Regions from separate parts of the Priestia sp. JV24 genome, predicted to be linked through region 3. Evidence: predicted binding sites of a transcription regulator. Region 3 holds the regulator's gene; each other region holds the start of a gene.
The links. The regulator Rex, encoded in region 3, represses fermentation and respiration genes when NADH is low (regulators of the CRP and FNR family bind a similar motif). The targets are predictions, from matches to a motif close to TTGTGAAATATTTCACAA.
Positions count from the first base shown of each region.

Region 1: OK414_RS09690 (cytochrome c oxidase subunit II) is a predicted target of Rex. The motif match lies at 1,562-1,579, and genes of this name have one in related genera.
Region 2: OK414_RS27250 (anion permease) is a predicted target of Rex. The motif match lies at 1,423-1,440, and genes of this name have one in related genera.

Region 1 covers NZ_JAPCIN010000015.1:70,500-73,787, forward strand. Annotated here, with positions in the region: gene xylE (D-xylose transporter XylE) at 1-1,022, shown strand, start outside; gene OK414_RS09690 (cytochrome c oxidase subunit II) at 1,768-2,706, shown strand; gene qoxB (cytochrome aa3 quinol oxidase subunit I) at 2,708-3,288, shown strand, end outside.
Region 2 covers NZ_JAPCIN010000024.1:323,999-327,286, reverse strand. Annotated here, with positions in the region: gene OK414_RS27255 (class I SAM-dependent rRNA methyltransferase) at 88-1,287, shown strand; gene OK414_RS27250 (anion permease) at 1,567-3,000, shown strand; gene OK414_RS27245 (alpha-amylase) at 3,030-3,288, opposite strand, start outside.
Region 3 covers NZ_JAPCIN010000005.1:4,632-7,919, forward strand. Annotated here, with positions in the region: gene OK414_RS01070 (ABC-F family ATP-binding cassette domain-containing protein) at 1-499, opposite strand, end outside; gene OK414_RS01075 (redox-sensing transcriptional repressor Rex) at 958-1,596, shown strand; gene tatA (twin-arginine translocase TatA/TatE family subunit) at 1,650-1,835, shown strand; gene tatC (twin-arginine translocase subunit TatC) at 1,851-2,606, shown strand; gene OK414_RS01090 (YdiK family protein) at 2,632-2,859, opposite strand; gene OK414_RS01095 (CPBP family intramembrane glutamic endopeptidase) at 2,856-3,288, opposite strand, start outside.

The DNA of each region.
Region 1 (3,288 bases), on a different contig from region 3:
CAGCCATTTGTCCCATCTATATAGGAGAAATTGCACCGGCAGATATTCGCGGCAGATTGGTATCGTTCAATCAATTTATGATTATTTTTGGAATGTTAGTCGTTTACTTCGTGAATTGGGGTATTGCAAATGGGGAAACCTTAGAATGGATTAATGATGTAGGTTGGAGATACATGTTTGCTTCAGGAGCTATTCCAGCTTTACTCTTTGCAGCACTCTTGTTTTTAGTTCCTGAAACGCCTCGCTACTTAGCTATACAGAATCAAGATCAAAAAGCTTTAGCCATACTAACTAAAATTAATGGATCTTCAGAAGCGAAAGCAATTTTAGAAGATATTAAACAAACAATTTCTACCAATGTTTCGTCTGAAAAATTATTGGCATATGGAAAATTAGTTATCGTTGTAGGTATACTGCTTTCTGTATTTCAACAGTTTGTAGGAATCAATGTAGCTCTATATTATGCTCCGCGTATTTTTGAAAGCATGGGAGCAGCTAAAGGTTCTTCTATGCTGCAAACCATTATTATGGGATTAGTAAACGTTATTTTTACAGTAATTGCAATTTTGACAGTTGATCGTTTGGGAAGAAAACCTTTATTAATAACAGGGTCTATCGGAATGGCCATTGGAATGTTCGGTGTAGCAAGCATGGCTTTTTCAAACATCATTGGTATAGGGACGCTTGTATTTATCATTATTTATACAGCTTCCTTTATGACGTCATGGGGACCAATTTGTTGGGTGCTCATTTCAGAGATTTTTCCTAATAAAATTAGAGGTCGTGCTGTAGCTATTGCCGTAGCTGCTCAGTGGGCGGCTAACTATTTTATTTCCTCTACATATCCCGTGATGATGGAATATAGCGGAGGATTAACATATGGTTTTTACGGTTTAATGAGTGTACTTTCTGCTTTATTTGTCTGGAAATTTGTTCCTGAAACAAAAGGTAGAACTCTCGAACAAATGGAAAATATGTGGAGAAAAAAACAAGGGGCTTCAAAGAGTAAGAAAGTCATATAACCATTGAGCTTTTACTTAGAGGAAAGGTGAGTATAAAACTTTCAAAAACACCTAAAATAGTTTAGGTGTTTTTAATATGTAATCTTTATGAAGAAAGTGGATAGCTTTTTTAAAAGATATTGCTATAGTGATAAGTCTCTTTGAAAATAGAAATATAGTTTTCTTTATGAGGGGTGTTTCATCGTAAATATAAATAACGGTGCAATGAATTCACAAAAAATCTGGGGGCATCCGCTATATACGGAATATCCTAAAGAATTAAAGTGTGAGCATGCTTCCTGGGTTCCCGCGTATCAGAATCGAAAAATGATTGATTGGATGTTTCAGCAGGTCAAATAAGCAAATTAGTAAATGTTAAAGCTTAATACTTCATCTAGTACTTACGAAAAACTCTTCCAGTTAATAAAAACTGGAAGAGTTTTTTGCTTTTATTAGGCTAGTCACAAGGCAATGCTGACCTTCCTCTTACACACCACATTTAACCAAATATGTGACGAAATTATGGTAAAGCCATTTAAAATAGATAAAAATCGCTTCAAGTGTGATAAATATCACACCTTTTAAACATACAACATGATAATTTTTTAGAAGTAAGCAATATGTCATGACAAACTTCAATATGTTAGGAGGTTTTTAGCCTTTTGATCTGTTGAGATGCATCTTTAATATGAACGTTTATATACCATTATTATGTACAGAGATTTAGAGGAAGGGAGCCTGAGCTTAGGTGAGAAAGCAAAAATCAATGCATATTAGCAGGTTAATCATTCTCTCCGTATTCATTACAATTTTTTTAGCAGGATGTGATAGTCGTTATTTGATTTTAAATCCGCAGGGGGCGGTGGCTCAAAAAGAATACCAGTTAATTATTTTTTCCATAATTTTATGCACAATTGTTGTGATTCCTGTTTTAGGTCTGCTTGTGTATATCGTTTTACGCTACCGTGATAAGCCTGGAAACAAAGCTCCGTATCGGCCAGACTGGGACGATAGCAAGCGTCTTGAATTTATTTGGTGGGGCATCCCCATTATTATTATCGGCATTTTAGGTTTTGCTACGGCCAAGACGACGTATGACTTAGTAGATCCGCCGAAAAAAGATGTAAAGCCGCTAACAATTGAAGTAACATCTCTTGATTGGAAATGGTTATTTCAATATCCGGATCAAGATATTGCGACAGTCAACTATGTAGAAATTCCAAAAGGTGTGCCTGTTCAATTCGTGCTAACGTCAGATGCACCTATGAATTCTTTTTGGGTACCTCAGCTGGGAGGACAATTATATACCATGCCGGGAATGGCAATGGGGCTGTGGCTGCAAGCTGATCACAAGGGAGAATACTTTGGTTCGGGTGCTAATTTTACGGGTGAAGGGTTCGCTCATATGAACTTTAAAGTTAAATCTACATCGACAAAAGAATTTAATCAATGGGTAAAGCAAGTGAAAGAAACATCACCAGCTTTAACAAAAGCTGATTATAGCAACCTTGCCCAACAAGGTCTTTCTCTAGAAAAATCGTATTCTACCATTCCTAAAGGCTTATTCCAAGAAATTGTCATTAAAAACGGCGGTCAATATTATAGTCAGCATCATCATATGAAAAATGAAGACATGAAGACTATGAATGTGGCTTCTGAAGAACAAGTACATGCACAGCACGAGCACCAGGAAGGAGGAAACTAAGTTGTTAGACAAATTAAAAGATTTTTCAACTCATTTTTTCGTGACAGGAGAACCGATGATTTACGGAGCAGATGTCGCCATTTTATTAACACTAGCCGGTATTATTTTTGTTCTTACTTACCTTAAAAAATGGAAGTGGCTATGGCGTGAGTGGCTCACAACGGTGGATCATAAAAAAATTGGCATTATGTATATGCTTTCTTCATTATTAATGCTGTTTCGAGGCGGAGTAGATGCATTATTAATGCGTATGCAACTAGCATTCCCTCAGTGGCATTTTCTAGATTCTAATCATTACAACGAAATTTTCACTACGCACGGAACCATTATGATTCTATTTATGGCAATGCCGCTTATGTTTGCTTTCTTTAACATTGTTGTGCCGCTTCAAATTGGAGCAAGAGATGTCGCCTATCCTTTTTTAAACGCGGTAAGCTTTTGGCTATTTTTCTTTGGCGCCATGCTTTTCAATTTGTCGTTTGTAATCGGAGGCTCGCCAGATGCAGGGTGGCTAAGTTATCCACCGCTTTCTGGCATGCAGTTCAGTCCTGGACCAGGTCAAGATTTTTATATTTGGGGCAT
Region 2 (3,288 bases), on a different contig from region 3:
CGGTTATCTATGTTAAGATAAATGTAGATTATTCTTATAAAATGGATAAAACTAGAATGAACTAAATTAAATAGATAGGGTGTACACATGAGAAAAGAAGTACAAGTTATAGCCAAAGAAGCTTTTATTAAAAAAGTGAACAAAGGTTATCCACTCATTGAAAAAGATGCGCTTGTTGATGGTCATAAACTGCAAGAAGAAGGGGTTATTATTAACTTAGTCACTCCGAAGAATCAATTTTTAGCCAAAGGCTATTATGGAAAACAAAACAAAGGCTACGGATGGATTCTTACGAAGAAGAAAAGTGAGCAAATTGACGCGGCGTTTTTTGCTAGGAAAATTCAGCAAGCTATTGCCTCTCGTCATGACTTTTATGCATCTGAAGACACAACTGCTTTTCGCGTATTTAATAGTGAAGGTGACGGAATCGGCGGCTTGATTATTGATTATTATGACGGATATTACGTCATGAGTTGGTATAGTGAAGGAATTTATCAATTTAAAGAATACGTCATTGAAGCCTTAAAGTCTGCGCCTAACTTTAAAGGGCTGTACCAGAAAAAACGTTTTAACGTAAAAGGTCAGTATATTGAAGAAGATGATTTTGTAGCAGGGGACAAAGGTGAATTTCCTTTAATTGTAAAAGAAAATGGTATTCGTTTTGCCGTTTACTTAAATGACGGAGCAATGGTGGGAGTCTTTTTAGATCAGCGAGACGTCCGTAAAACTATTCGAGATAAATATGCAAAAGGAAAGACCGTCTTAAATATGTTTTCGTATACAGGCGCATTTTCAGTGGCGGCCGCTCTTGGAGGAGCTGCGAAAACAACAAGTGTCGACCTGGCCAATCGCAGCTTGGCAAAAACAATTGAGCAATTTAGTGTAAATGGAATTGATCACGAAGCACAGGACATTATCGTAGAAGATGTTTTTAAGTATTTTAAATATGCGGTTAAGAAGAATATGACGTTCGATCTTGTAGTGCTAGATCCGCCAAGCTTTGCTAAGTCGAAAAAGCATACGTTTAGCGCAGTAAAAGACTACAAAGATTTATTAAAAGAAGCCATTGCGCTTACAAAGCCAAACGGTGTCATTGTAGCATCTACGAATGCAAGCAATTTTGATATGAAAAAATTCCATTCGTTTATTGAAAAAGCTTTTAATGAAAAAGGGAAACGGTACAAAATGATGGAGCAGTTCGCTCTTCCAGCTGATTTTAAAACAATAAAAGAATTTAAGTCAGGTAATTATTTAAAAGTCGTGTTTATTCAAAAAGTAAATCGCTAAATGCAAGGCTGCATGATGAACTCATGCAGTTTATTTATTTTTAATGAAATAACGCTTACAAGCTATTTTGAAGGGAATAAAATGAAGGTAAGAGATAAATATTGTCAATATATATGATAAAATAATAAAGGAATTATGCTCAACATTTCACAATTTTACAATATCATCCTTACGAAACGTATTTTTACAATTATTTTATTTTAAATGGGATAAGTATTGGGTACGAAGTGGAAAGAGCATACTATTACTATTATTTAAAAACATGAAAGGAGAAAGATTATGGCTGAAACAACAAAAAAGCCTGCCGGCGAAGTGAAATTTCTTCCTTTATTAATTTGTCTGGCAATCGGACTTATTTTATGGTTTATTACACCTCCGTCTGGACTTGATGTGAAGGCTTGGCACTTATTCGCTATTTTTGTGGCTACTATCGTAGGGCTTATCATTAAACCATTGCCATTAGGCAGTGTAGCTATTTTATCTTTAACCATTATTGTATTAACTAATACATTAACACTTGAACAATCGCTCAGCGGTTTTCAAAATACGACGATTTGGTTAATCGTCATTGCATTCTTTATTTCTAGAGGTTTTATTAAGACTGGTCTAGGAACAAGGGTTGCCTACATCTTTGTTCGTTTGTTCGGTAAAAAGACGTTGGGATTATCGTATTCTCTTATCGTAAGTGACTTGCTTTTATCACCTGCAATGCCGTCTAATACAGCGCGAGCTGGAGGAATTATTCTTCCAATCATTCGTTCTTTATCCGAAACATATGGATCGAGAACTGGAGACGGTACGGAGCGCAGAGTCGGCGCTTTCTTAACAAAAGTATCGTTTCAAGGAGATATGATCACATCCGCTATGTTCGTAACGGCAATGGCGGCCAATCCTCTTGCTGTTAAAATGACGGAACAAATTACAGGCAAGACTATTTCATGGGTTGGCTGGGCAGCGGCTGCAATTGTACCTGGAATTATTAGTTTAATTGTTATTCCGCTTGTTATTTATAAGCTGTATCCGCCAGAATTAAAAGAAACGCCGGAAGCATCTGAAATTGCAGCAAAAAAACTAAATGAAATGGGTCCGTTAAAGAAAGAAGAATGGTACATGATTGGCGTATTTTTACTTCTTCTTGTGCTGTGGATTTTTGGAGCTAATTTAAATATTAATGCAACAACAACTGCTTTTATTGGTCTATGTGCGCTGCTTTTAACGCAAGTGTTAAGCTGGTCGGACATCAAAAAAGAACAGGGAGCATGGGATACATTAGTTTGGTTTGCTGTTTTGGTTATGATGGCAACCTTCTTAAATGATCTAGGCATGATTCCTTGGTTCAGTGATCTGATGAAAGGCACTGTTAGTCATATGTCTTGGATGACGGCGTTGATTGTACTAGCTGTTGCGTATTTTTATTCTCACTACTTTTTTGCGAGTAATACGGCTCATGTCAGCGCTATGTACGCAGCATTTTTATCTGTCATCGTGGCCGCTGGTGCGCCTCCGTTACTGTCAGCATTAATTTTAGCGTTCTTTAGCAATTTATTTGGCTGTTTAACTCACTACGGCAGTGGACCGGCACCGGTGTTCTTCGGTAGTGGATATGTAACGCAGCAAAAATGGTGGTCGCTCGGCTTTTTAATTTCAATTATTCATATTATCATTTGGATTGGAATTGGCGGCTTGTGGTGGAAACTGCTAGGTCTATGGTAAAAAAAACAGTGGCGCAAGCCACTGTTTTTTTATGCTTCAGCCCAAACGGATACAGAGCCGCCATTGACAGGGAACTGTCCGTAGCCATCTTCTTCAATCACAACTTGATCTTCTCGGTTGTTTGTGAAATCAATCCATGTTTGTCCACTTCGGTGTTCGCCGACGAACATTCTCTTTTCGCCATCTTCGCCGTTTGACATCACTACAGCGCATCCAGACTTCTCAAATTCCTCTACACCATGCCTTACCCATCCAATGGTATTCGGGTGATCAAAATAATCGTCTTGC
Region 3 (3,288 bases):
AGGAAGAAATAGGGGTGCTATAGTCAAAGTTTGAAAAACGGAAACCGTGAAGAATAGATCGTGTATCCGCTTCATATTGATAGCCGCCTAAATCTTTGAACGTTACTTGAAGCTGATCGTACTCTTTGGTTAGTTTTTCGTATTGAACTGAATCATTAAAAATGTCTGGATCGCCCATCTTCGTTTCAAGCGTACGTAATTCTTTTTCCATCTTCTTTAATGGAGCAAAGACCGTCATCATTTCTTCCCATATGGAGAGTGTTGACTCAAGAACTGTATCTTGTCCCATATAATCAATGGAAACACCTTTAGGTTTAATAATTTCTCCGCTGTCATAAGAAAGCTGCTCAGCAATAATTTTTAATAAAGTTGATTTACCAGCACCGTTTCGTCCCACTAGGGCAATGCGGTCTTTTGATTGTACTTCTAACTTTATATTCGATAAAATGGGTTCTGCCCCATAGTATTTTGTAATACCGTTCAATTGTAGAATAATCATTTTTTCACCTCTAGTAGTATATCCATAGTGTATTTTAACATATTTTCAACTACAAGTTCTTCCTACAAGCGTTTGTAATTTGTAGAGGGACAAGGACAAATGATGAAGCGAATGTTTTGATTCATGAAATAAAATGATTTTACCTGCACATTTTATACAGGATACTATGTTAAAATAAGAGATAAGTGCATCTCTGAACTTATATATGATGGATGTAGAAAACCCGTCATGACTAACAAACGGATCCTTTGAAGGGCTAATTGCTTCGTTCTAACTACCGACTTTAAGTAGTGCTGGATAGCCAAAAGGAGTCGGGGTATGAAGCGGAGTATATATAAAACAAGAGAAAAGAGAGAGAATTGGAAGCGCTACCTCGGAGCGGTTGAGGCTTTGTGAAAGGTAATGCAATATGACTTGAAAATGTTAGTAATGACATACATGAACTGAGGGGGTACAACGTGAACACTGAACAATTAAAAATACCACAAGCAACGGCTAAACGATTGCCGCTTTATTATCGTTTTTTAAAAAACTTGCATGCTTCTGGTAAACAGCGTGTTTCGTCAGCGGAGTTAAGTGAGGCAGTGAAAGTTGATTCTGCTACTATTCGTCGGGATTTTTCTTACTTTGGAGCATTAGGGAAAAAGGGATACGGCTACAATGTAAATTATTTACTTACATTTTTCCGTAAAACGTTAGACCAAGATGAAGTAACGAAAGTAGCACTGATTGGCGTAGGGAATCTGGGAACGGCCTTTTTAAATTATAATTTTATTAAAAATAATAACACCAAAATTGAGTGCGCTTTTGATGTGATAGAAGATAAAGTCGGTACAAAAGTAGGCGACGTGCCGGTTTATCACCTTGACCAATTGGAAGATTATATGAGTGATGATATCTCAGTGGCGATTTTAACCGTTCCTGCCACTGTGGCTCAGCAAATTACCGATCGTTTAGTGAATTGCGGAATTAAAGGGATTTTAAACTTCACTCCTGCACGCTTAAACGTACCGGATGAGATTCGACTGCATCATATTGATCTGGCTGTAGAATTACAGTCGCTTGTCTACTTTTTGAAAAATTATCCTGTTGAATAAGATGGACTGTGTTACGATTTCCTTAAGTCTAAATTAATAAGGAGAGTGGGAATATGGGGATTGGAGCAGGTAGTTGGATTATTATTGCGATTGTAGCACTGCTTATTTTTGGACCGAAACGGTTACCGGAGCTAGGAAGATCAGTCGGGCAAACGCTTAGAGAGTTTAAGCATGCCGCTAGCGGTGCATCAGAAGATCGTGAAAAAGATAAACAGCGTCAAGTAGATGACAAAGAGTAAAAGGGTGATCATAGTATGACCGAACAAGAAATGTCAATATATGATCATATAGGAGAGCTGCGAAAACGCATTTTAATTGTTTTATTTTTCTTTGTCATTGCCACAATTGGCGGCTTTTTTATAGCGGATAAGGTTATTGTCTATTTACAGCATGCTGATGAGGCAAAAAATTTAACGATGAATGCATTTAGGCTAACAGATCCAGTTAAGATTTATATGCAGTTTGCTGTTATTATCGGCTGTGTACTTGCAGCTCCTGTTGCACTGTATCAACTTTGGGCATTTGTTAGTCCTGGTTTATATGAAAAAGAGCGTAAGGTAACGCTTGGATATATTCCTGTTTCCATTTTTCTCTTTATCGGCGGTGTCTCTTTTTCTTATTTTGTGTTGTTTCCATTTGTCGTCGATTTTATGACGCGGGTTTCCGATGAGCTGAATGTAAACCAAGTGATTGGCATTAATGAATACTTTTCTTTTTTAATGCAGCTCACACTGCCTTTTGGCCTGTTGTTTCAGCTTCCTGTCGTCGTCATGTTTTTGACGCGATTAGGAATTATAACGCCTATGTTTTTATCTCAAATTCGAAAGTATGCCTATTTCGTACTGCTAGTTATTGCCGCACTGATTACACCACCGGAATTGCTCTCGCACATGATGGTGACAGTGCCGCTCTTAATTTTGTATGAAATCAGCATCATTATTTCCCGCATTTCGTATCGCAAAGTGTTAAAGGCAAGGGCAGAGCAAGAAAGAGAAGATGTTAGTATGTAAAAAAACCACTGAAACAGTGGTTTTTTTATTTAGATGAATCATCTTGATTTTTATATTGCTGCTGCAACTTTTTAATTTTATAGTGCAAGATAAAAATGCGAACCGCAAATCTGAAATCGAATGCGGCTACGAGTGCAAATAAGATCGTAGGGAAGTTCCACACGGTTTCCTGAGCATTTTGAATAGCCAGGTAGGTGAATAAAATCCCCATAATAATATAAATAAACCCTCGTGTTAAAGGGATATTCTTCATAAAAACATGCCTCCAAAAATAAACTGCATTTGTTCTGCTTGCTTTTGCATTTCTATAATTTTATCTGCAAAAATAGTTTGAGATAAAATAACGATTGTATTCATCAACACGTGAGCAATAATGGGTACAATAATTAGTTTTGTTCTTGCATAAAGGAATGCAAATACAAATCCCATGGCTGTATACACGAGCAAATGTTTAAAATCCCAGTGTACGGCAGCGAAAATAAGGGAACTAATAAATGCAGAGATAAAAAAATTATATCGTTTGTGAAGAGAACCGAAAATAATCTTTCGAAAAATAATCTCTTCTAGAATTGGTCCAATAACAGACGTAACGACAATAAGGAACGGCGTTGCTTTAACAAGATTAACAATGTTTTGTGTATTTTCAGATACTTGGGTAATGCCAAGAGCGTGCTCAATCATC